DNA from 3 places in the Microbacterium sp. NPDC008134 genome. Region 3 is predicted to be linked to each of the others. Evidence: predicted binding sites of a transcription regulator. Region 3 holds the regulator's gene; each other region holds the start of a gene.
What was found. The regulator LexA, encoded in region 3, represses DNA repair genes until DNA is damaged. The targets are predictions, from matches to a motif close to TCGAACANNTGTTCGA.
Positions count from the first base shown of each region.

Region 1: a site for LexA is predicted at 5,112-5,127, ahead of recA (recombinase RecA). Genes of this name have one in related genera too.
Region 2: a site for LexA is predicted at 3,789-3,804, ahead of ACFY9N_RS12885 (DUF222 domain-containing protein). Genes of this name have one in related genera too.

Region 1 is NZ_JBIBHO010000001.1:1,503,340-1,510,195, forward strand. It holds gene ACFY9N_RS07030 (ribonuclease J) at 1-491, shown strand, start outside; gene ACFY9N_RS07035 (DNA translocase FtsK) at 559-3,300, shown strand; gene pgsA (CDP-diacylglycerol--glycerol-3-phosphate 3-phosphatidyltransferase) at 3,300-3,875, shown strand; gene ACFY9N_RS07045 (CinA family protein) at 3,872-4,357, shown strand; gene ACFY9N_RS07050 (helix-turn-helix domain-containing protein) at 4,499-4,807, shown strand; gene ACFY9N_RS07055 (DUF3046 domain-containing protein) at 4,832-5,056, shown strand; gene recA (recombinase RecA) at 5,326-6,375, shown strand; gene ACFY9N_RS07065 (regulatory protein RecX) at 6,642-6,856, shown strand, end outside.
Region 2 is NZ_JBIBHO010000002.1:443,643-450,498, forward strand. It holds gene ACFY9N_RS12875 (LacI family DNA-binding transcriptional regulator) at 1-752, shown strand, start outside; gene ACFY9N_RS12880 (glycosyl hydrolase) at 838-2,145, shown strand; gene ACFY9N_RS12885 (DUF222 domain-containing protein) at 2,404-3,759, opposite strand; gene ACFY9N_RS12890 (alpha/beta hydrolase-fold protein) at 3,951-5,669, shown strand; gene ACFY9N_RS12895 (alpha/beta fold hydrolase) at 5,698-6,465, shown strand; gene ACFY9N_RS12900 (ABC-F family ATP-binding cassette domain-containing protein) at 6,467-6,856, shown strand, end outside.
Region 3 is NZ_JBIBHO010000002.1:546,613-553,468, reverse strand. It holds gene priA (bifunctional 1-(5-phosphoribosyl)-5-((5-phosphoribosylamino)methylideneamino)imidazole-4-carboxamide isomerase/phosphoribosylanthranilate isomerase PriA) at 1-223, opposite strand, end outside; gene hisH (imidazole glycerol phosphate synthase subunit HisH) at 325-960, opposite strand; gene hisB (imidazoleglycerol-phosphate dehydratase HisB) at 957-1,574, opposite strand; gene ACFY9N_RS13380 (histidinol-phosphate transaminase) at 1,571-2,656, opposite strand; gene ACFY9N_RS13375 (LysM peptidoglycan-binding domain-containing protein) at 2,735-3,097, opposite strand; gene lexA (transcriptional repressor LexA) at 3,407-4,093, shown strand; gene ACFY9N_RS13365 (S9 family peptidase) at 4,139-6,004, shown strand; gene smpB (SsrA-binding protein SmpB) at 6,032-6,508, opposite strand; gene ftsX (permease-like cell division protein FtsX) at 6,604-6,856, opposite strand, start outside.

The sequences.
Region 1 (6,856 bases), on a different contig from region 3:
ACGGTGAGTACCGCCACCTCATCGCGAACGCCAAGCTGGCGCAGGACACGGGCATCGCCGAGGAGCGCACGATCATCGCCTCCAACGGTACGGTCATCGATCTCCGGGACGGCGATGCGCGCGTCGCCGGACAGCTCGATCTCGGGTTCGTGTACGTCGACGGATCGACGGTCGGAGAGATCACGGATGCCGATCTCAAGGACCGCCGGATCCTGGGCGAGGAGGGTTTCATCTCGGTCATCGTCGTGGTGGATGCCGCGACCGGGCGGATCATCTCCGGTCCGGAGATCCACGCGCGCGGTGTCGCCGAGGACGATTCGGTGTTCGACGACGTGACCCCGAAGATCGTCGCCGCGCTCAAGGAAGCCTCTGGCAACGGCGTGCGCGACACCCACGCGCTCTCCCAGGTCGTCCGGCGAACGATCGGTCGCTGGGTCAACCAGCGTCTGCGTCGACGCCCGATGATCGTGCCGCTCGTGATCGAGGCGTGATCAGCGGGATCGACTGAAAGCCGCGTCGATACGCGGGAATGTCGGCCGCTGGTCGTAACGTGAGGTCATGGCCAGGAGTATGACCAAGTCCGAGCGCGCGTCCGGGAGCACGCCGTCACGCCCGAAGCGGCAGACGGCTCCCAAGGCCTCGCCTGCGCCGAAGAAGCCCGTCCCCAAGAAGTACATCGACGAACTCGACAAGCCGCCGGTGGCGGTCCGAGCCTGGACGGGGCTCGCGCACGGTGTCGGCGGACTCTTCCGCGCCTTCGGCCCGGAGACGCTGGAGAAGGACGACCGTCGTGACGGTTTCCCGTTCCTCCTGGTCCTTCTGGCGGTCCTGGGGGCGGTGAACGAGTGGTTCTTCATCGGCAACGAGGTCGCCGCGAACATCAGTGCCTTCTCGGTCGGCGGGCTCGTCGGACGCATCGCGTTCGTCATGCCGGTCCTGCTGCTACTCCTCGCAGGATGGTTGTTCCGTCATCCGTCCTCGGTCCATGACAACGGGCGCATCGGCATCGGCTTCGGCCTGTTCGTCCTGGCGCTGGCGGGGATCAGCCACGTCGCGGCCGGAGCGCCGACGGGGGTCGATGCCGAGCGTGCGCACCCGAACATGGGTATGGCGGCCATCAGTGAGGCGGGAGGCGTCTTTGGGTGGCTCGTTGGCGAGCCGCTCGCGCTGGTCTCTCCGGTTCTCGCGTACGTGGTTCTCGGTCTCGTGATCGCGCTCAGCATCCTGATTCTCACCAAGACCCCGCCCAATCGGATCGGCCGCCGCCTCGGCGATCTCTACGCTTGGATGTTCGACGCCGAACGGCCGCAGCAGGCGGCCGCGGCGCCCGAGATCGACGACGCCGACAAGACCGACGACGAGAACGTCCTGCCCTGGTGGCGGCGCAACAAGAGCGGTCGCGAAGAGGATCCCGATGAGGGCACCCTCGGATCCGACGACATCACCGCGCTTCTCTCGACCGCGGAGTCGACCCCGGCTTACGACCAGGCCGTGGTCGTCGAGAACGCCTATGACGCAGCGACCGAAGTCCTGTCGGACGTGCGTTCGGTCGCAGATTCGCTCGCCGAACAGCAGACGACGGCGCTGCTGGACGACGACTCCGACACGGGAGAGATCCCCGAACTCCCGGGCCTCGACGGCTTCGGGACCGAGGGGCCGGGCGATCGCGGCCCGCAGGCGCCCGTCGCGCCCTACATCCTCCCGTCGCCGGGTCTGCTGGTCGAGGGTCCGCCCCCGGTCATGCGCTCGGAGGCAACCGACCGGGTGATCGAGCAGATCACGAGCGTGCTCACCCAGTTCAAGGTCGACGCGAAGGTCACCGGTTTCTCGCGCGGCCCGACGGTGACGCAGTACGAGGTCGAGGTCGGCCACGGCGTCAAGGTCGAGAAGATCACCCAGCTGAGCAACAACTTCGCCTATGCCGTGGCCTCGAACGATGTTCGGATCCTCTCGCCCATCCCCGGCAAGAGTGCGATCGGTATCGAGATCCCGAACGCCGACAAGGAGATGGTCGCGCTCGGCGATGTGCTGCGTTCTCCGGCCGCGCAGAAGAGCACGCACCCGATGACCATCGGTGTGGGCAAGGACGTCGGTGGCAACATCGTCATCGCGAACCTCGCGAAGATGCCCCACCTCCTGGTCGCCGGTTCCACCGGATCCGGTAAGTCTAGTTTCGTCAACTCGATGATCACGAGTCTGCTCATGCGTGCGCGCCCGTCGGATGTGCGAATGGTGCTGATCGACCCCAAGCGCGTCGAGCTCACGAGCTATGCCGGAGTCCCGCACTTGATCACCCCGATCATCACGAACCCGAAGAAGGCGGCCGAGGCGCTGCAGTGGGTCGTCAAGGAGATGGACATGCGGTACGACGACCTCGCGTCGTTCGGATTCCGCCACATCGACGACTTCAACCGCGCGGTGCGCGCCGGGGAGGTCGAGGTGCCCGTCGGTAGCGAGCGGGTGCTCAAGCCGTATCCGTATCTCCTCGTGGTGGTCGACGAGCTCGCCGACCTCATGATGGTCGCCCCGCGCGACGTCGAGGATTCGATCGTGCGCATCACCCAGCTCGCCCGTGCATCCGGTATCCACCTGGTGCTCGCGACCCAACGCCCGAGCGTCGACGTCGTCACCGGTCTGATCAAGGCCAACGTGCCGTCGCGCCTCGCCTTCGCCGTGACGAGCGTCACCGACAGCCGCGTCATCCTCGACAGCCCCGGTGCCGACAAGCTCATCGGTCAGGGTGACGCGCTGTTCTCGCCGATGGGGTCGTCGAAGCCGTTCCGTCTGCAGGGCGCGTGGGTCGACGAGAAGGAGATCGACGCGGTCGTCAAGCACGTGACGCGTCAGGCGCGACCCGAGTACCGCAACGACGTGCAGGAGGCGCTCGAGCCGCGCAAGAAGGAGGTCGACGAGGACATCGGCGACGATCTCGAGCTGCTGCTCGCCGCCGCCGAACTCGTGGTGTCGTCGCAGTTCGGGTCGACGTCGATGCTGCAGCGCAAGCTCCGCGTCGGATTCGCCAAGGCCGGGCGATTGATGGATCTGCTCGAGTCGCGGGAGATCGTCGGTCCGTCCGAGGGATCCAAGGCGCGTGACGTCCTCGTCACGGCCGAGCAGCTCGGCGGCGTGATGGCGAAGCTGCGCGGTGAGGACGTTCCCGCGGCGTCCGCGACCCCGGCGGTTCCGGCTGCTCCGGCTGCGGCGACGGCCTCCGATCCGCTCGAGGCCCAGTTCGAGGGTCTCCCCGTCGTCGAAGCCGAGGGCGATGAAGACGCCTGGGGCCTGACGGGGCGCGACTGATGGCGATTCCCCGGCAGCTGCCCAACGCGATCACGGTCGCGCGCATCCCGCTCGCGGTGGTGTTCTTCGTCCTGGTATTGCTCGGGGGTACCTATGGCGTCCCCGACCTCGGTCTGCGGTGGACCGCGGCGATTCTCTTCATCTTCGCGATCTCGACGGACTGGGTCGACGGCTACCTCGCCCGCCGGTACGAGATCGTCAGCGATTTCGGCAAGCTGTGGGATCCGATCGCCGACAAGCTCTTGACGGGTGCGGGCTTCATCGGTCTCGCGATCCTGGGCGAGGTGTCGTGGTGGATCGTCGCCATCATCCTCGTGCGCGAGTGGGGGATCACGATCCACCGACTCATGATCGTCAACGAGCACGTCGTCGCCGCCGCGTGGATGGGCAAGGTGAAGACTGCTGTGCAGGGAGTTGCCCTCGCCTGGGCGCTGATGCCGCTGCACGTGCTGATCGGTCTGCCCGCCTGGACGCTCATCACGTTCGTCCTGATGCTCGTGGTGCTGGTGCTGACCATCTGGAGTGGGATCGATTACGTCCTCGCCCAGGTGCGCGGAGCGCGTCGGAGCCGATGACCGACCTCGCCGCCGCTGTGATCGAGGCACTCGAGCGTCGCGGATGGACGCTGGGAGTGGCGGAGTCGCTCACGGGCGGTGCGGTGATCTCCGAACTCGTGAGCGTGCCCGGTGCCTCTTCCGTGATCGTCGGGGGAGTGGTGGCGTATGCGACGCCGGTCAAACACACGTTGCTCGGCGTGGACGAAGCCCTCCTCGATCGTGAGGGGCCCGTCCACCCGGAGGTCGCCCGGCAGATGGCGCAAGGCGTGCGACGTGCCGTGAGGGTCGACGGCATCGACGCGTCCGTCGGTGTCTCGACGACGGGTATCGCCGGCCCGGTCTCGCCCGACGGCCAGCCGGTCGGGACCGTGCACATCGCCGTCGCCACGCCCGAGAGTCTCGAAGCGCGGTCCTTCCTCTTCCCGGGGGACCGCTCTGAGATCCGCTCGGCATCCGTCCGAGCCGCTTTCGAGATGTTGCGGGAGCTTTCGCGGGAATAGTCTCCGCGATGACGAGGTTGTTGATTTCGTGCTCACACTCAAACCACAGAGTGCAGTTGTAGATTTTATGAAGGTCGGCGAGGTTATACTGGCCATCACTTCGGGGGAGACTCCGAGCAACCGATTGGGGAGGAGGTTCCGATGATTCTTGTACGACAGGAAATCGGCGATGTGCTGAGGGACTTCCGTCTGCAGAAGGGGCGCACCCTTCGGCAGGTCGCGAGCAAGGCTTCCGTGGCGCTCGGCTATCTGAGTGAGGTGGAGCGCGGTCAGAAGGAAGCGTCGAGTGAGATCCTCGCTTCGGTCGCCGATGCGCTCGACGTTCCCATCTCGACCATCATGCGCGAGGTCGGAGATCGAATCTCCGTGCTCGAGGGCATCCAGGTGTTCCCCGACGTCGTTCCCGACGATCTGGTCGCCTCGATCGAGCCCGAGCTCTCGCTCCGCTGACCCGACGTACCCCGTCATCGCGCGATGCGTCGAAGTGAGTTCCTGCGTGCCGTCGAGGACGAGTTCCCCGGGCGCACGTCTTCTGTCCTGAACGATCTGGTGCTCAGCCCCCTGGCCGGTCGTACGGCGCGAGAGGCGCTGGCCGCGGGGACTCCGCCGCGCGAGATCTGGTTCGCGTTGTGCGACGAGATGGAAATGCCCGAGAATCGACGCCACGGTGCCGGACGGCTGGAGCCGCGGCGGCACTGAGTTCGCCCATGCGTTCGATCGAGGTCATGATCGGATGCCGAGATTCGGCGTGTCGTCGAATATCCGTTCGAAACGGGCGTAGTCTTCTGCACAGTGGTTCGGACGATCGTGTTCTCCACCGTTCACGGAAGCCAACGACGCAATGTCGGAGGCTCCTCCTACGGTGAATACATGGCCACCGAGCCATACGCCTTGTCGGAGAGTTGCTCCCAGCCGGAAGCGCCGCGACAGCCTACAGGCGGCACCACGCGAAGCAGAAGGAGCACGACATGCCATCTCCCGCCGACCGCGAGAAGTCCCTCGAGACCGCACTCGCTCAGATCGACCGTCAGTTCGGAAAGGGCTCGGTCATGCGGCTGGGCAGCGACGAGCGCGCCCCCGTCGCGGTCATCCCCACCGGTTCCATCGCTCTCGACGTCGCTCTCGGCGTCGGCGGCCTCCCGCGTGGCCGCATCGTCGAGATCTACGGCCCGGAGTCCTCGGGTAAGACGACGCTGACACTGCACGCGATCGCCAACGCTCAGCGTGCTGGCGGCATCGCCGCGTTCATCGACGCCGAGCATGCGCTCGATCCCGACTACGCCGCCAAGCTCGGCGTCGACATCGATGCTCTGCTCGTCTCGCAGCCCGACACGGGTGAGCAGGCGCTCGAGATCGCCGACATGCTCGTGCGCTCCGGTGCCATCGACCTGATCGTCATCGACTCCGTCGCGGCGCTCGTGCCCCGCGCGGAGATCGAGGGTGAGATGGGCGACTCGCACGTGGGCCTGCAGGCACGACTGATGTCGCAGGCACTCCGCAAGCTCACCGGTGGTCTGAACCAGACCAACACCACGATGATCTTCATCAACCAGCTGCGCGAGAAGATCGGCGTGTTCTTCGGCTCCCCCGAGACGACCGCCGGTGGTAAGGCTCTCAAGTTCTACGCGTCGGTGCGCCTCGACATCCGTCGTATCGAAACGCTGAAGGACGGCACCGACGCGGTGGGTAACCGTACCCGCGTGAAGATCGTCAAGAACAAGATGGCTCCGCCCTTCAAGCAGGCCGAGTTCGACATCCTCTACGGCGTGGGCATCTCTCGTGAAGGCAGCCTGATCGACTTCGGTGTCGAGCACGGGATCGTCAAGAAGTCCGGCTCGTGGTACACCTACGACGGGGATCAGCTGGGCCAGGGCAAGGAGAACGCCCGCACGTTCCTGCTGAACAACACCGATGTGGCACTCGCCATCGAAACGCAGATCCTGCAGAAGCTCGGCATCGGCAGCGCAGCTGCTCCTGTTGCGCCGGCAGACGAGCTCGCCGAGCGCCGCCCGGCCTGAACATGAACGGTGAGAACGGGGGTGGCCCGCGTCAGGACATCGGGCGGGTCGCCCCCGTCATCCCTCTCTTCGGTCCGCGGAGCGCCGAGCAGCCCGCGTCGATCGCGAAAGCGACCGACGCGGCGACGATGGGCCCCTCCGGAGAAGCACGGCGAACATCGGTATCCGCTTCCGCGTCCCGCACAGTCTCGTTCGTGGCTGACCAGGACGACAGCGCCGATGCACCCGATCCCGCCGAGGCTCGCAAAGCAGCCGAGGATAGCCTGGTGCGTAAGCTCCGTACCCGCTCGTTGTCGGTGTCGGAGGCCCGGCAGGTCCTCCGAACGCACGGACTCGACGCCGAGCAGGTCGACGACGTGATCGACGACTTCCTCCGGCGCCGATACCTCGATGATCAGGAGCTCGCGCAGATGCTCGTCTCCGCCGGGGTCGATCGCAAAGGGCAGGGGAGGGTCGCCATCTCCCGGTCGCTTTCGCAACG
Region 2 (6,856 bases), 100 kb from region 3:
TCATCGCGGGTCTCACCGAACCGCTGGCCGAGATCGGTTGGTCGCTCTCACTCACCCTCGTGCGCGCGGAGGACGAGGAGCGCGTCTACCGCGAGTGGTGGAGCGAGCAGCGGGTGGACGCGTTCCTGCTCGTCGATCTCCGTGACGACGACCCCCGCACCGGACTCGTGCGCGAGCTCGGCGCTCCCGCGGTGCTGCTCGGAGCGCCGGTCGACGACGTCGTGCCGGCGGTGACCGTGCACGACGACGCCGCGTACGAGGAGGTGCTCTCGCATCTGCACGGCCTCGGTCATCGTGCCGTGGCGCGGGTGAGCGATTCGCCCGGCCTCGTGCACGCCCGCGATCGTGATCGCCGATTCGTGGATGCCGCCGAGAAGCGCGGCATGACGTCGCTCGTTCTGCGCTGGGAGGGGGAAGCATCCGATCCGGTGGCCGATCTGTTGGCGCGCGCCGGATCGACGACTGCCCTGCTCGTCGACAGCGAGGCCCTGGCGGCGGAGATCGTCGCGCACGCGCCCGAGATCGGTGTGCGCGTGCCCGAGCGGTTGTCGGTGATCGCGTGGGAGGACTCCTGGGTGTCGAGCCTGGTGCGCCCACGGCTCACCGCGCTCGACGCTCCCGTCGAGGAGAGCGCCCGTACCGCCGTGGCACTGCTCGCACGGATCGTGAGCGGCGAGGATGCCGTGTCGCAGACCGTGTCGTCGCGGCGCCTGATCGTGCGCGAGTCGAGCGGCCCGGCGCCCCTGCCGTGATGACCACGACCTCCTGACCACGACCTCCTGACCACGACCTCCTGACCACGACCTCCTGACCACGATCGAGAAGGACCACAGATCAGTGACTGACCAGACTCCCCGCTTCGGTGCCCGGCATTTCGACGCACCCCGTTTCGGCGCGAACTACACCCCCTCCCAGGACTGGATGTTCCAGTGGATGGGGATCGACGCCGATGTCGTGCGCCGGGACTTCGCGGCGCTCGCCGGGCTCGGGCTCGACCACGTGCGGGTGTTCCCGCTGTGGCCGGTGCTGCAACCGAATCGGACGCTCATCCGCCGCAAGGCGCTCGACGACATCGCCCTCGTCGCCGACATCGCCGCCGAGTTCGACCTCGATATCGCTGTCGACGTCATCCAGGGGCACATGTCGGGCTTCGACTTCGTGCCGGCGTGGCTGGTCAACTGGCACGACGGCAACATGTTCACCGATGAGAAGGCGATCCAGGCGCAGGCGGCGCTCGTCTCGGCGGTCTACGACGCGGTGCGCGAGAAGCCGAACCTCATCGGGTTGACGCTCGGCAACGAGCTCAACCAGTTCCAGCTGCCGAACCCCGCCGCGATGCCCGCCGAGAGTGCGCAGATCACGCACTGGCTCGAGAGCCTGCTGCAGGCGCCGCGCGATCGGGATCCGCGCCACCTCATCACGCACAGTGAGAACGACCACCTCTGGTACCGGGACGGGCATCCCTTCCTCCCTGAGCACGCGTCCCGTCTCGGCGACGTCACGACGGTGCACTCCTGGATCTTCAACGGCACGGCCGCGCGCTACGGCGGGCTGTCGTCGCCGTCGGTGCGGCACGCCGAGTGGATGATCGAGCTCTCGAAGGCGTTCGCCACGGATCCGCAGCGCAAGGTGTGGTTGCAGGAGGTCGGGGCGCCGTCCATGAACCTCGCCGAGGACGAGATGCCCGAGTTCGCCACGCGCACGGTTGAGGCAGCGCTGACCACGGAGGGCCTCTACGGCATCACGTGGTGGTGTTCGCACGACGTCTCGCGGTCGCTGGGGGACTACAAGGACCTCGAATACTCGCTCGGACTGCTCGACACGGAGAACGTCGTGAAGCCGCTGGGCCGCCGGTTCGCAGAGCTGGTCGCGGACGCGCGGGCGGATGCGCGGGCGGATGCTGCAGATGCCGATGCATCGCGGGCGGTGCCGCGGACCGTGGGCGTCGTCATCGATGTGGACGGCGACGATCTGCCGCTCTCGCGCACCGATCTCGCCCCCGGCGGACGCGTGTTCGAGCGCTGGCACGAGTTGCGCGAACAGGGCGACCCCGTGACCGTGGTCACCTCGCGCACCGCGCAGGATGCCGGCGCTCTCGCCGCGCGCGGGATCGACACCATCGTGGAGGTCGCGCAGCGCGCGTGACGGTGCAGCGCGCGTGACGGGTGCCGTGCGCGGTCACCGAACACCGACGCGGGCCGAAACCAAGCGCATCGCAGGGCGACCTGGAGAAGCCCACGCCGGAGCGGGGCGTGCTGTCATCTCCTGGGCATGTTGTCGTCTCCTGGGCATGTTGCCGTCTCCTGGGCATGTTGTCGTCTCCTGGGCATGTTGCCGTCTCCTGGGCATGTTGCCGTCTCCTGGGCGTGCTGTCGCCTCGGGCGGGTTGTCGTCTCGAGCTCCTCATGGTGGGTTGTCCTCGGTGAAGGTGACCGCATTCTGTTGTGGTGGTCGGTCGATGTAGGTCGTCCCGGTGGGGCTGGTCCAGATGAGGTCGCCGGCGCGCCCCGCGTTCGTGTCGTCGTTCTCGTGTTCGCCGCGATCGTCGCCGACGCGGCGGTGTCGGACGTGCCAGGGCGAGTGGTGTTTGAGCATGTGATGTCGCCGGCAGAGATGGGCGAGGTTGTCGGCGCAGGTCTCGCCGCCGTGCGAGGCGGCATGCGTGTGATCGACGTCGCACTTGCGGGCGGCGATTCCGCACCCGGGGAACCGGCAGCGTTGATCGCGCGCACGCAGATGGCGGGAGAGCTGATCGGAGGGTCGATATCGATCGACAGCGAGGAGCGCACCGGTGATCGGATGCGTCAGCACCCGTTCCCAGCCCGTCACGCCACCGGCGAGCAACCGGGCCGTATCGGTGTCGATCGGGAAGCGACCGTCGAGTTCCGCCGGTGGTGAGCCGGAAGCACCTGGATCGTCGTCCATGAGCGTCAGCACCGGCACCGTGATCTCGACCCGTGCATGTATCTTGCCGAGAACTCCCGTCTGGGAGTCGTGACCGACCGGCGACCCGGTGAGGACGAGATCCGCCAGGAGATCCGCGCGCAACTGGTCGGTCGTGCGAGTGTCGGGCTCGCCCGTCTCCTCCGTCGATGCTTTCGTTGCCTGGGCGTTCTCGAGGGTGATCGTCCGCGCCATCCGCGTGAGTCGATCGTGCATGCCGTGCACGAGCACGGCCGGCCCGAGCATCCCGAGTTCGGCCATTCCGTCATCGAGATCCTTCACCCACACCCGCCGCAGTTCTCGGGCATCGCGATGACGTTCGGTGACCGTGCGGGGCTGGAACTGCTCGGCGATCCGCCGAGCGATCCTGCGCAGCCGATTCGGCGACTCGACCGAGGCCGCTTCCACCGCACGCGCCGCATAAGCCTCGCGATGGAGCGCGTGGTCGAGATGCGCGCCCGCGTCGGCGATCACCTGAGCGTGCGCGGCGCTGATCCTCCCGGCTCCCTGTGCAGCCCACACGGCGGGGAACGCCTCTACGAGCCAGGATGCGGCATCCATCCGCCTCTCGATCGTGCGGTCGCTCGCCCGCACCGCCGCCCCGATCTCCGCCGCCACCGAGCGCACCGCCATATCGCCCTGGTCGGGGTGCGAGGCTTGGCGAGCCACATCCACGGCGATCCGGGACGCGATGGCGAGCATCCCGTCGCGCACCGCGGACAGTCGGGCGATCGTCTCCTCGACCGCCCGCACGGAGTCGACGAGGTCGGCGAGCATCGCCGTCTGTGAGTCCGTCGCATCGAGCAGTTCCGTCATGAGAACACTCCATCACCCACCACCGACATTCGAACATATGAACGATTCTCGGACGGCGCTCGACCGGGTGCTCGGCACATCACCGCATGCCAGTGCTGGGTCCGCACCACATGGGCGGCGCGGTGTGCCCGCTCTACCGTGGCTTTCCACCAGCGGTATCCGACGCGGCATCCGATGAAGGAGAAACCGACATGAGACACCACTTCCGCAACGTGCTCGCCCTCCCGACCGTGATCGCGCTCACGGCCGGCGCGACGCTCGCGCTCGCCGGCGCGAACGACACGTCCGCGACGTCTTCGCCACCGGCCATCCCCGCCGCCGCCCCGGCCGAGGCGTCCGCCGCAGCGCCTGCCGACGCCCCCGACGACTTCATCCGCGACGTCCAGACCTGGACCACCACGTCCGATGCCGGCCGCGACTACAAGATCTCGGTCGCGCTCCCGGCGAACTACGACGAATCCGGCGCCGCCTACCGCGTGCTCTACGTCACCGACGCGAACGCCGAATTCGGGATCGCCGTCGAGACCGCCCGTCTCAACGCGCCCGGAACCATGGTCGTCGGCATCGGCTACGACGATCCCGGCCAGGGCTTCGCGGCCTCCGGGGTGCGCCGCACCCTCGACCTCACCCCGACCGAGATCACGGCCGACGTGCCGACCGGAGGCGCCCCCGAATTCCTCGATTTCCTGCGCTCCAAGCTCGTCCCGCACATCGAGAGCGAGTTCCACGCCGACCCCGACGACCGCGCGCTCATGGGTCACTCCTTCGGCGGTCTCTTCGCCACCTACGCCCTGCTCCACAACGACGGCCTCTTCGATCGCTTCGTCATCGCGAGCCCGTCGATCTGGTGGGACGACCGCACGATCCTCGATATGGAGGCGGCCTACTCCGACGCGAACGATGCCCTCGACGCCCGCGTCTTCCTCTCGGTCGGCGAGCTCGAGGAGACCACTTCGGGATTCCCGATGACCAGCGACATGACGAACTTCGCCCGCACGCTCCAGAGCCGCGCCTACGACGGGCTCGAACTGGGCGCGACGGTGTTCCCGGACGAGACCCACCTCTCGGTGATCGGCGCAGCGTTCAGCCGCGGCCTGCGATTCATCTACGCCGCTCCCGGCACCGAGGTCCCGGGAACCACCCTTCCGGAGGCGCAGGACGTCGCTCCGCAGATCGTCATACAGCCGTCGGATGCCGAGGTCGGCGAGGGAGCGACGGCGGCCTTCACCGCCACGGCGACGGGAACCCCCGAGCCCACCGTGATCTGGCAGACGCAGCTCCCGGATGCCGGCGACTGGGTGACGATCCCGGATGCCGTCGCCTCCACTCTCACGCTCGACGCCGTCCCGGCATCCGCCACGGGCACCCGCTATCGCGCGGTCTTCACGAACTCCGTCGGCGAGACCGCGACCGAGCCGGCCACCCTCACCGTGACGCCCGCATCCGAGGAGCCCGCGGCCCCGTCGGCCGACGACCTCACCGACGACAACCGCGGATCCGTCACCGCTCCGGCCACGGTGGCCCAGGGTGCGCCCATTGATCTCTCGATCGGGTCAGACCTCGCCGGCGCGACGGTCGAGGTCTACCTCTTCTCCGAACCCACCCACCTCGGCACGCTCACCGCATCGTCGACGGGCGTCGTGCGGGCGGTGATCCCGACGGATGCCGCGCTCGGGGCGCACCGCGTCGCCGTCTACGCCGCGGACGGCGCCCTCATCGGGTGGGCGCCGGTCGAGATCGTCGCCGCTCCGTCGGGCGGGGCGACAGCTCCCGGCGGCAACCTCGCGGACACGGGGACGGATGCCGAGACCGTCGCGGCCCTCGCCATCGTCGCGAGCCTGGCCGTGCTCCTCGGGGGAACAGCCGTGCTGTTCACGCGGCGGCGCCGGGAGGCGGAGACGACGATGTGATCGCCCGTCGGCGTGATTGACTCGACGGATGCTTCTCCACGCCGAGATCACGCCGCCGACGGGCCGCACGGCTGACGGCGCGAGCGAGCAGGATGCCGACAGCATCGTGCTGCTCCACGGTCTGATGGGATCGACCGAGAGCTGGCACGACCTCGTCCCGCGCCTCGCCGCGAACGGGTGGCGGGTCCTGGCGATCGATCTCCCCGGCCACGGCCGCTCGCCGCGCGACCCCGAGCTGACGGTCGCGCGCGCCGCGGCATCCGCCGTGCGAACCGTGCAGACGCACCTGGACCGCCCACCCGCGGCGGCGATGGGCCACTCTTATGGCGGCACCGTCCTCGCCGCAGGGGCTGCTGCCCTCGATCCGGGTCTCGCGGTGTTCGTCGAGGCCGCACTCGGATTCACCGGAGGGTCCGATCGCGCGACGCTGACAAGGCAGTACGCCGAGGATGCCGCGGCCCGCACCGTCGACGCGTTGCGTGCACGCCCCGGATACTCCGTCGCCGCCGCCGAGCGCGAAGCGCGGGCAGCACAGCTCTTCGACCCCGCGACCTCGGCGTCGATCTCCTGCGGGGCTGACATCGACGAGCATCCGCCGCCCGGTTCGATCGCCGTCATCGCCGAACCCAGCCGCTTCGTCACGGGAGCCGCAGCGACCGGGTGGCAGAACGCCGACATCGACGTACGCCGCATCCCCGGCGCCGCGCACACGCCCTGGTACGGCCACCTCGACGAGTTCGTCGCTGCGCTCCCCGAGGTCTTCGGTGTCCGCCCACCCGGCTACCCTGGACAGTGACATGGCACATCTTCTGGGGGCCGAGGCCCTGCACCTCGAATATCCGACGAGGGTCGTCTTCGACTCCGTGACGCTCGGCATCGAGGAGGGGGATCGCATCGGCATCGTCGGCCGCAACGGCGACGGCAAGTCGAGCCTCCTCGGCATGCTCGCGGGCATCAAGGAACCGAACTCCGGCCGCGTCACGGTGCGCGGCGGCACGACGATCGGCGTGCTCGACCAGGCCGACACGCTGCCCGACGACCTCACGATCAGCCAGGCCGTCGTCGGCGACACCCCCGAGTACGAGTGGGCCGGCGATGCGCGCACGCGCGACGTCATCGAAGGCCTGCTGACCGACCTGCCGTGGGACGCCGAGATCGGCTCGCTCAGCGGCGGTCAGCGCCGCCGC
Region 3 (6,856 bases):
TGCGCAGGATCGGTGCGTTGCTCCCGCGTCCGAAAGCCGCGTCGAGGTCGACAAGGTGGATCCACTGGGCACCCTGCGACACCCATTCGCCGGCGGCATCCAACGGGTCGCCGTAGCTGGTCTCCGTGCCGGCCTCGCCCTGCGTGAGGCGCACGGCCTTACCGCCGGCGACATCGACCGCGGGGAGCAGCGTGAGGGAGGGAGACTGTGCGAAGTCGTTCATGACGTCCTTGGTGTGGGGGCTCGGCGCCCGCTGCGGGCACGAGATTCGAGGGTACTCTGCGGTGCTCGGGCCTCAAAATGCGTGACGCCGGACGGCGACGCTCAGAGGCTCCGGGTCCAGTTGCGCAGGAGACGGATGCCTGCCTCCCCCGACTTCTCGGGGTGGAACTGCGTCGCGGTGAGCGGCCCGTTCTCGACGGCCGCCAGGAAGGGGTCACCGTAGGTCGTCCAGGTGAGCACGGGCTGCGGGAACGGCGGGATGACATCGAGTTCCCAGTTCTGGGCCGCGTACGAGTGCACGAAGTAGAAGCGCTCATCCTCGATGCCGTCGAACAGGATGCTGTCGGCCCCCGGGGACACCGTGTTCCATCCCATGTGCGGGAGCACCGCGGCGTTGAGCTCGGTCACCGTTCCCGGCCACTCTCCCAGACCCTCGGTGTTCTGACCGCGCTCGACACCGCGGGAGAAGAGCACCTGCATTCCGACGCAGATTCCCATGACCGGGCGTCCGCCGGCGAGCCGACGATCGATGATCTCGTCGCCGCCGTGCGCGTACAGGGCGTCCCGGACCGCGGCGAACGCGCCGACACCCGGGACGAGCAGTCCATCGGCTTCGAGCGCCTCGGTGCGATCGCGGGTGAGAACGGCGTCGGCGCCGGCGGCGACCAGCGCCTTCACGGCGGAGTGGACGTTGCCCGACTCGTAGTCGAAGACGGCGACCCGGGGTGTGCGCGTCACAGCGCGCCCTTGGTCGACGGCACGCCGTCGACCAGCGGGTCGAGCGCCTTGGCCTGGCGGAAGGCGCGCGCGAACGCCTTGTACTCCGCCTCGGCGATGTGGTGCGGGTCGCGACCGCCCAGAACGCGCACGTGGACGGTGAGCGCGGCGTTGAACGCGATCGCCTCGAAGGTGTGACGCACGAGCGATCCCGTGAAGTGTCCACCGATGAGGTGCTGCTCGAAGCCTGCCGGCTCGCCCTCGTGCACGAGGTAGGGACGGCCGGAGATGTCGACGACGGCCTGGGCGAGCGCCTCGTCGAGCGGGACGAGTGCATCTCCGTACCGCGAGATGCCCGCCTTGTCGCCGAGCGCCTCGCCGATCGCCTGACCGAGCACGATCGAGATGTCCTCCACCGTGTGGTGCGCATCGATGTGGGTGTCGCCCGAGGCGCGCACCGTGAGATCCGTGAGCGAGTGCTTCGCGAAGGCGGTGAGCATGTGGTCGAAGAAGGGAACAGAGGTGTCGATGCGGCTGGCGCCGGTGCCATCGAGGTTCAGCTCGAGTTCGACGGTGGACTCCGACGTGCTGCGCACGCGACGCGCGATGCGCGGGGCCGGGGAGGGGGTGCTCATGAGGCCGATTCTATCGAGGCGAGCGCATCGAGGAACGCCGTGGTCTCGGCCTCGGTACCCGCGGTGACGCGCAGGTGCCCGGCGATACCGACGTCTCGGATGAGCACACCCTGCTCGTAGAGACGCTGCCACGTGGCCTTCGGGTCGGCGACGCCGCCGAACAGGACGAAGTTCGACCACGACTCGTGAGGCGTGTACCCGAGGGCTTCGAGTGTCGCGGTGATCCGATCACGCTGAGCGACGATCTCCTCGACCATGCCGAGCATGATGTCGGAGTTCCGGAGCGCCGCGACCGCCGCCGCCTGGGTCAGTGCGCTCAGGTGGTACGGGAGCCGCACGAGGCGCAGCGCATCGATGAACGCGGGATCGGCGGCGAGGTATCCCACCCGCGCTCCGGCGAACGCGAACGCCTTGCTCATCGTGCGCGAGACCGCGAGCCGGGGACGTCCCTCCAGCAGGGTGAGCGCGGAGGGCGCGTCGTGCGGGGCGAACTCCTGATAGGCCTCGTCGACGACGACGACTCCACGGGTCGCGGCGTACACGGCCTCGACCACGTCGAGTCCGAGCGGCGTGCCCGTGGGATTGTTCGGCGCGCAGAGAAGGACCACGTCGGGATCGACCTGCTCGATCTGCGCGACCGCCTCCTCGGGCGTGATCGTGTAGTCGGGCTGGCGTTCCCCCGCCACCCAGCGCGCGCCCGTCCCCTGTGCCAGCAACGGATACATCGAGTAGGTCGGCGCGAAGCCGAACACGGTCCGTCCAGGACCGGCGAACGCCTGGAGGATGTGCTGGAGCACCTCGTTCGATCCGTTGCCGGCCCAGATCTGCGATGCGTCGAGACCGTGACCGAGGTACTGGGCGAAGCCTTCGCGGAGTGCGGTGAACTCACGGTCGGGGTAACGGTTGACGTCGCGCAGCGCGACGGCGATGTCATCGAGGATGTCGCTCGCCACGGCATCCGGCACGGGATGCGTGTTCTCGTTGACGTTCAGAGCGATCGGGAGCGGAGCCTGGGGCGCCCCGTACGGGATGAGCCCCCGGAGATCGTCACGGAGGGGGAGATCATCGAGCGAAGAAGTCACTCCTCCATGCTAGGCCGCACGGCCCGGGCCCCCCTCCGCGTTACCGCCTTTTGCGGTGTTCACGGGCGGCCACAGGAGTCAGCCCGCGTACTCGGTCGGGATCGACAGCTCCTGGCCGATCTGCAGGACACCGCCCTGGAGCATGTTGAGGCGGGTGATCTCGCCGATCACCTCTCGGGGGTCGGACTCGGGCGAGATCTCGGCCGCGATCGACCACAGCGTGTCGCCGGGCATCACCGTGACGGTCTCGAACGTCACGGTGCCGGCCCCCTCGCCCGTCGCCAGCGCGCTGCCACCGCTCAGCGCGGCGAAGGCGATACCGAGCGCGAGAGGAAGCGCAGCCAGAGCAAGCAAAACACGGCGACCACGTACCGTCAGCCGGAGACGCGTCGCCGGACGTGCGGGACGGACGGCTGCGGTGCTGAAGGTGATGCTGCTCATGTCGTTCTCCTCTGCCTTGCTCCGGTGGGCCGGAGGTCTGTCATCACCCACGAGCGATGACCACGTTGGCGTAGCGTTCGCATCCGCCCCTCGGCCGGGAGGGGCGAGTGCGAAGCTACGTTCCGAAGGTATCTTCGAATTCGAACATCTGTCAAGGTTTCTTCGAAATCACGTTCGCGATTTCGCCGACACGCTCGAACAGATCTTCCACATCCGCGGATTTCTCGGATACGGTTTCGATACGAACACCGAACCACGGGCCTCCGACATTCGAAGAAGGACGCCGGAATCGCGCACCGAAGGAGCATCATGAGCGAGATCACCGCCCCCGATCCCGAGGCACCGCGAACGCGCCGTCGGAAGAGCCTGAGCCCCAAGCAGATGGCGATCCTCGAGGTCATCCAGGCGTCGATCGCCCAGCAGGGGTATCCGCCCAGCATGCGCGAGATCGGCGATGCCGTCGGCCTCAAGTCGCTCTCGAGCGTGACCCACCAGCTCGGCCAGCTCGAGCTCAGCGGTTACCTGCGCCGCGACCCCGGCAAGACCCGCGCCATGGAGGTCCTGATCGATCTCCCCGGCACGAGCACCGAGAACCCGGCGGATGTGGCGACCCCGGTGGGGGACGCCGCCCTGGTGCCCCTTGTCGGGCGCATCGCCGCCGGCGTTCCGATCACCGCCGACCAGCAGGTCGAAGAGATCTTCCCCCTGCCGCGACAGCTCGTCGGCAAGGGCGACCTGTTCATGCTCAAGGTGTCGGGCGAGTCCATGATCGATGCGGCGATCTGCGACGGCGATTGGGTGGTCGTCCGTTCTCAGCACACGGCGGAGAACGGCGAGATCGTGGCGGCGATGCTCGACGGCGAGGCGACGGTCAAGACCTTCCGACGGCGCGATGGCCACACCTGGTTGCTGCCGCGCAACTCGGCGTTCGAGCCGATCCTCGGCGACGAGGCCGTCGTCCTCGGCAAGGTCGTCGCCGTCCTCCGCGCGGTCTGACCGGCCGAGCACCAGCGCGCGTCCGACGACGCATAGGCTCGAAGCATGTCGTCACCGTACGGTTGCTGGCCCTCACCCTTCACCGCGGCATCCGTCGCCGCTTCCTCCCCGCGACTCGACGGCGCCCGATTCGTCGGTGAGGAGATCTGGTGGGCCGAGTCCGTCCCGGCCGAGGGCGGTCGCCTGACGGTGCGATCTTCGCTGGGGCACGAAGTGCTCCCCGCACCCTGGAGCGCCCGATCGCGCGTCCACGAGTACGGCGGAGGAGCCTGGACGGCGGATGCGGATGGCACCCTGTTCTTCGTGCAGGCCGACGACCAGCGGGTGTATCGCTTCGACCGCGGTGACGCACCGGTGCCGCTGACCCCGCCGGGACCCGCACACGGCGGACTGCGCGTGCAGAACGGACGCCTCTTCGCGGTGCGCGAGGACCTGACATCCGCCGAGCACCGCCGCGCGGTCGTCGAGATCCCCCGCGACGGGCGAGCAGCGAACGACCGGTCCGAGATCCTGGTCCACGTCGAGAGCGGCGCCTTCTTCGCCCACCCCGCACTCTCCCCCGACGGAACACGCCTCGCGTGGGTCGAATGGTCGGGCGAACGGATGCCGTGGGACGAAGCGCACCTGCGCCTTCTCGATCTCCGCACCGGCGAGACGACAACCGTCCACTCGCGCGCCGCACTGCAGCCCGAGTGGAGATCGGACCACGAGCTCGTTTTCGCCGACGATCACGAGGGGCGCTGGGGGGTGCTGCGGATCACGCTCGACGGAATCGTCACGGCAGGCGATCCCGTCGCGCTCACCTCCGCCGATGCCGACACCGGGTACGGGCTGTGGGTGCTCGGCAACCGCTGGTTCCGGTTGCTCGAGGATGGCCGTCTCGTCGCCGTGCGCACGAACGGCCGCGACGAGATCGTCGTGCTCCCCCCCGACGGCTCCCAGCGACGCATCGAGGCGCCGTGCGACGGACACGTGAGCATCGACGACGTCGTCGGCTCCCTCGTGCTGCTCTCGGGTAACGGATCGGGCGTCACTTCCGGGGTGTGGTGCGCAGACCTCGACTCGGGGACGGTCGTAGCCGTCCGCGGCGGGGAGCCCGTCGATCCCGCGTGGATGCCGGCTCCGCTCCCCCTGACTTTCGAGGGCGCGCACGGCCCGGTGCACGCCTACGCGTACCCGCCCGCGCACCCGGACATCACGGCATCCGCCGACGAACTCCCCCCGTACCTGGTCCTGGTGCACGGCGGCCCGACGGCTCATGTGACCGGTGCGACCTCCGCGGCGCTCGCGTTCTACACGAGCCGCGGGATCGGGGTGCTCGATGTCAACTACGGAGGCTCGACGGGCTACGGGCGCGCCTATCGCGAGCGGCTCGACGGCCAGTGGGGCGTCGTCGACGTCGACGACGTCATCTCGGCCGCCCAGGGTCTCGCTGCGGCGGGCCTTGCGGACCCGACGCGGATCGCGATCCGCGGCGGCTCCGCCGGAGGGTGGACCGTCCTGTCGGCACTCGTGCGCGGCGGCACGTTCGCGGCCGGCGTCTCGCGCTACGGGGTCTCCGACCTGCGGATGCTCGTCGCCGACTCGCACGACTTCGAGAAGCACTACATCGATGGCCTCGTCGGTCCTCTCCCGGCATCCGAGGAGCTGTACATCGAGCGGTCCCCGCTGACGCACGCCGATCGGATCGATGTTCCCGTGCTCCTCCTGCAGGGAGCCGACGACATCGTGGTGCCTCCGTCGCAGTCCGAGGCGATCCGCGATGCGCTCGCCCGACGGGGCGTCGACCACGAGTACGTGCTGTACCCCGGGGAAGGGCACGGATTCCGCCGTGCAGAGACGGTCGTCGATGCGCTCGAGCGCGAACTCGCGTTCCTCGGGCGGGCGTTCGGCTTCACGCCGTCGCTCTGATCCCGAGACTCGGGCCTGCGTCTGCCGCTACTCGCCGACGCGGTTGCGCAGTCGCATGGCGCGTTCCGCCTCGCGCGTGTCCTGACGCTCACGCAGCGTCTGACGCTTGTCGTACTCGCGCTTACCCTTCGCGAGGGCGATCTCGACCTTGGCCCGCCCGTCGGAGAAGTAGAGCTTGAGCGGGATCAGCGTGTACCCGCCCGCCGATACCGCGTGGGCGATCTTGACGATCTCCTCGCGGTGCAGCAGGAGCTTGCGGATGCGCTTGGCCGAATGGTTGGTCCAGTGACCCTGCGAGTACTCGGGGATGTGCACCGAGTCGAGGAACACCTCGTTTCCCTTCACGAACGCGTAACCGTCCGACAGGTTGGCGCGCCCCTGGCGCAGCGACTTGACCTCGGTGCCGGTCAGCACCATCCCCGCCTCGTACGACTTCTCGATGTTGTAGTCGTGACGTGCGCGACGATTGGTCGCGATGACCTTCTCCCCGCGTTCCCTGGGCATGATGCTCTCCTGATCCGTGTCGTGCGCTCGCACAACAGCCTTTCAGCATACCCGGGTCGTGCGCCCCCGAGCCACTTCCGGCCGGTCCGGGATGGTCAGGTACGCAGCCAGCGCCGGATCGCGAAGCCCGCGGACAGCGCGGCGAGCACGACACCGATGCCGATCAGCACCGGAACGACCCAGGCGGCATCCTGCATCCCGATCCACGTCGTGATGAACGGCACGCGTCCCCGCAGGTAGCCGTTCACACCGAAGTGCACTCCGGCGACGATCGCCGCACTCGCGAGCGCGGAACCCAGGAAGGCGGCGAAGACACCCTCGAGCACGAACGGCGTCTGGATGAAGCGG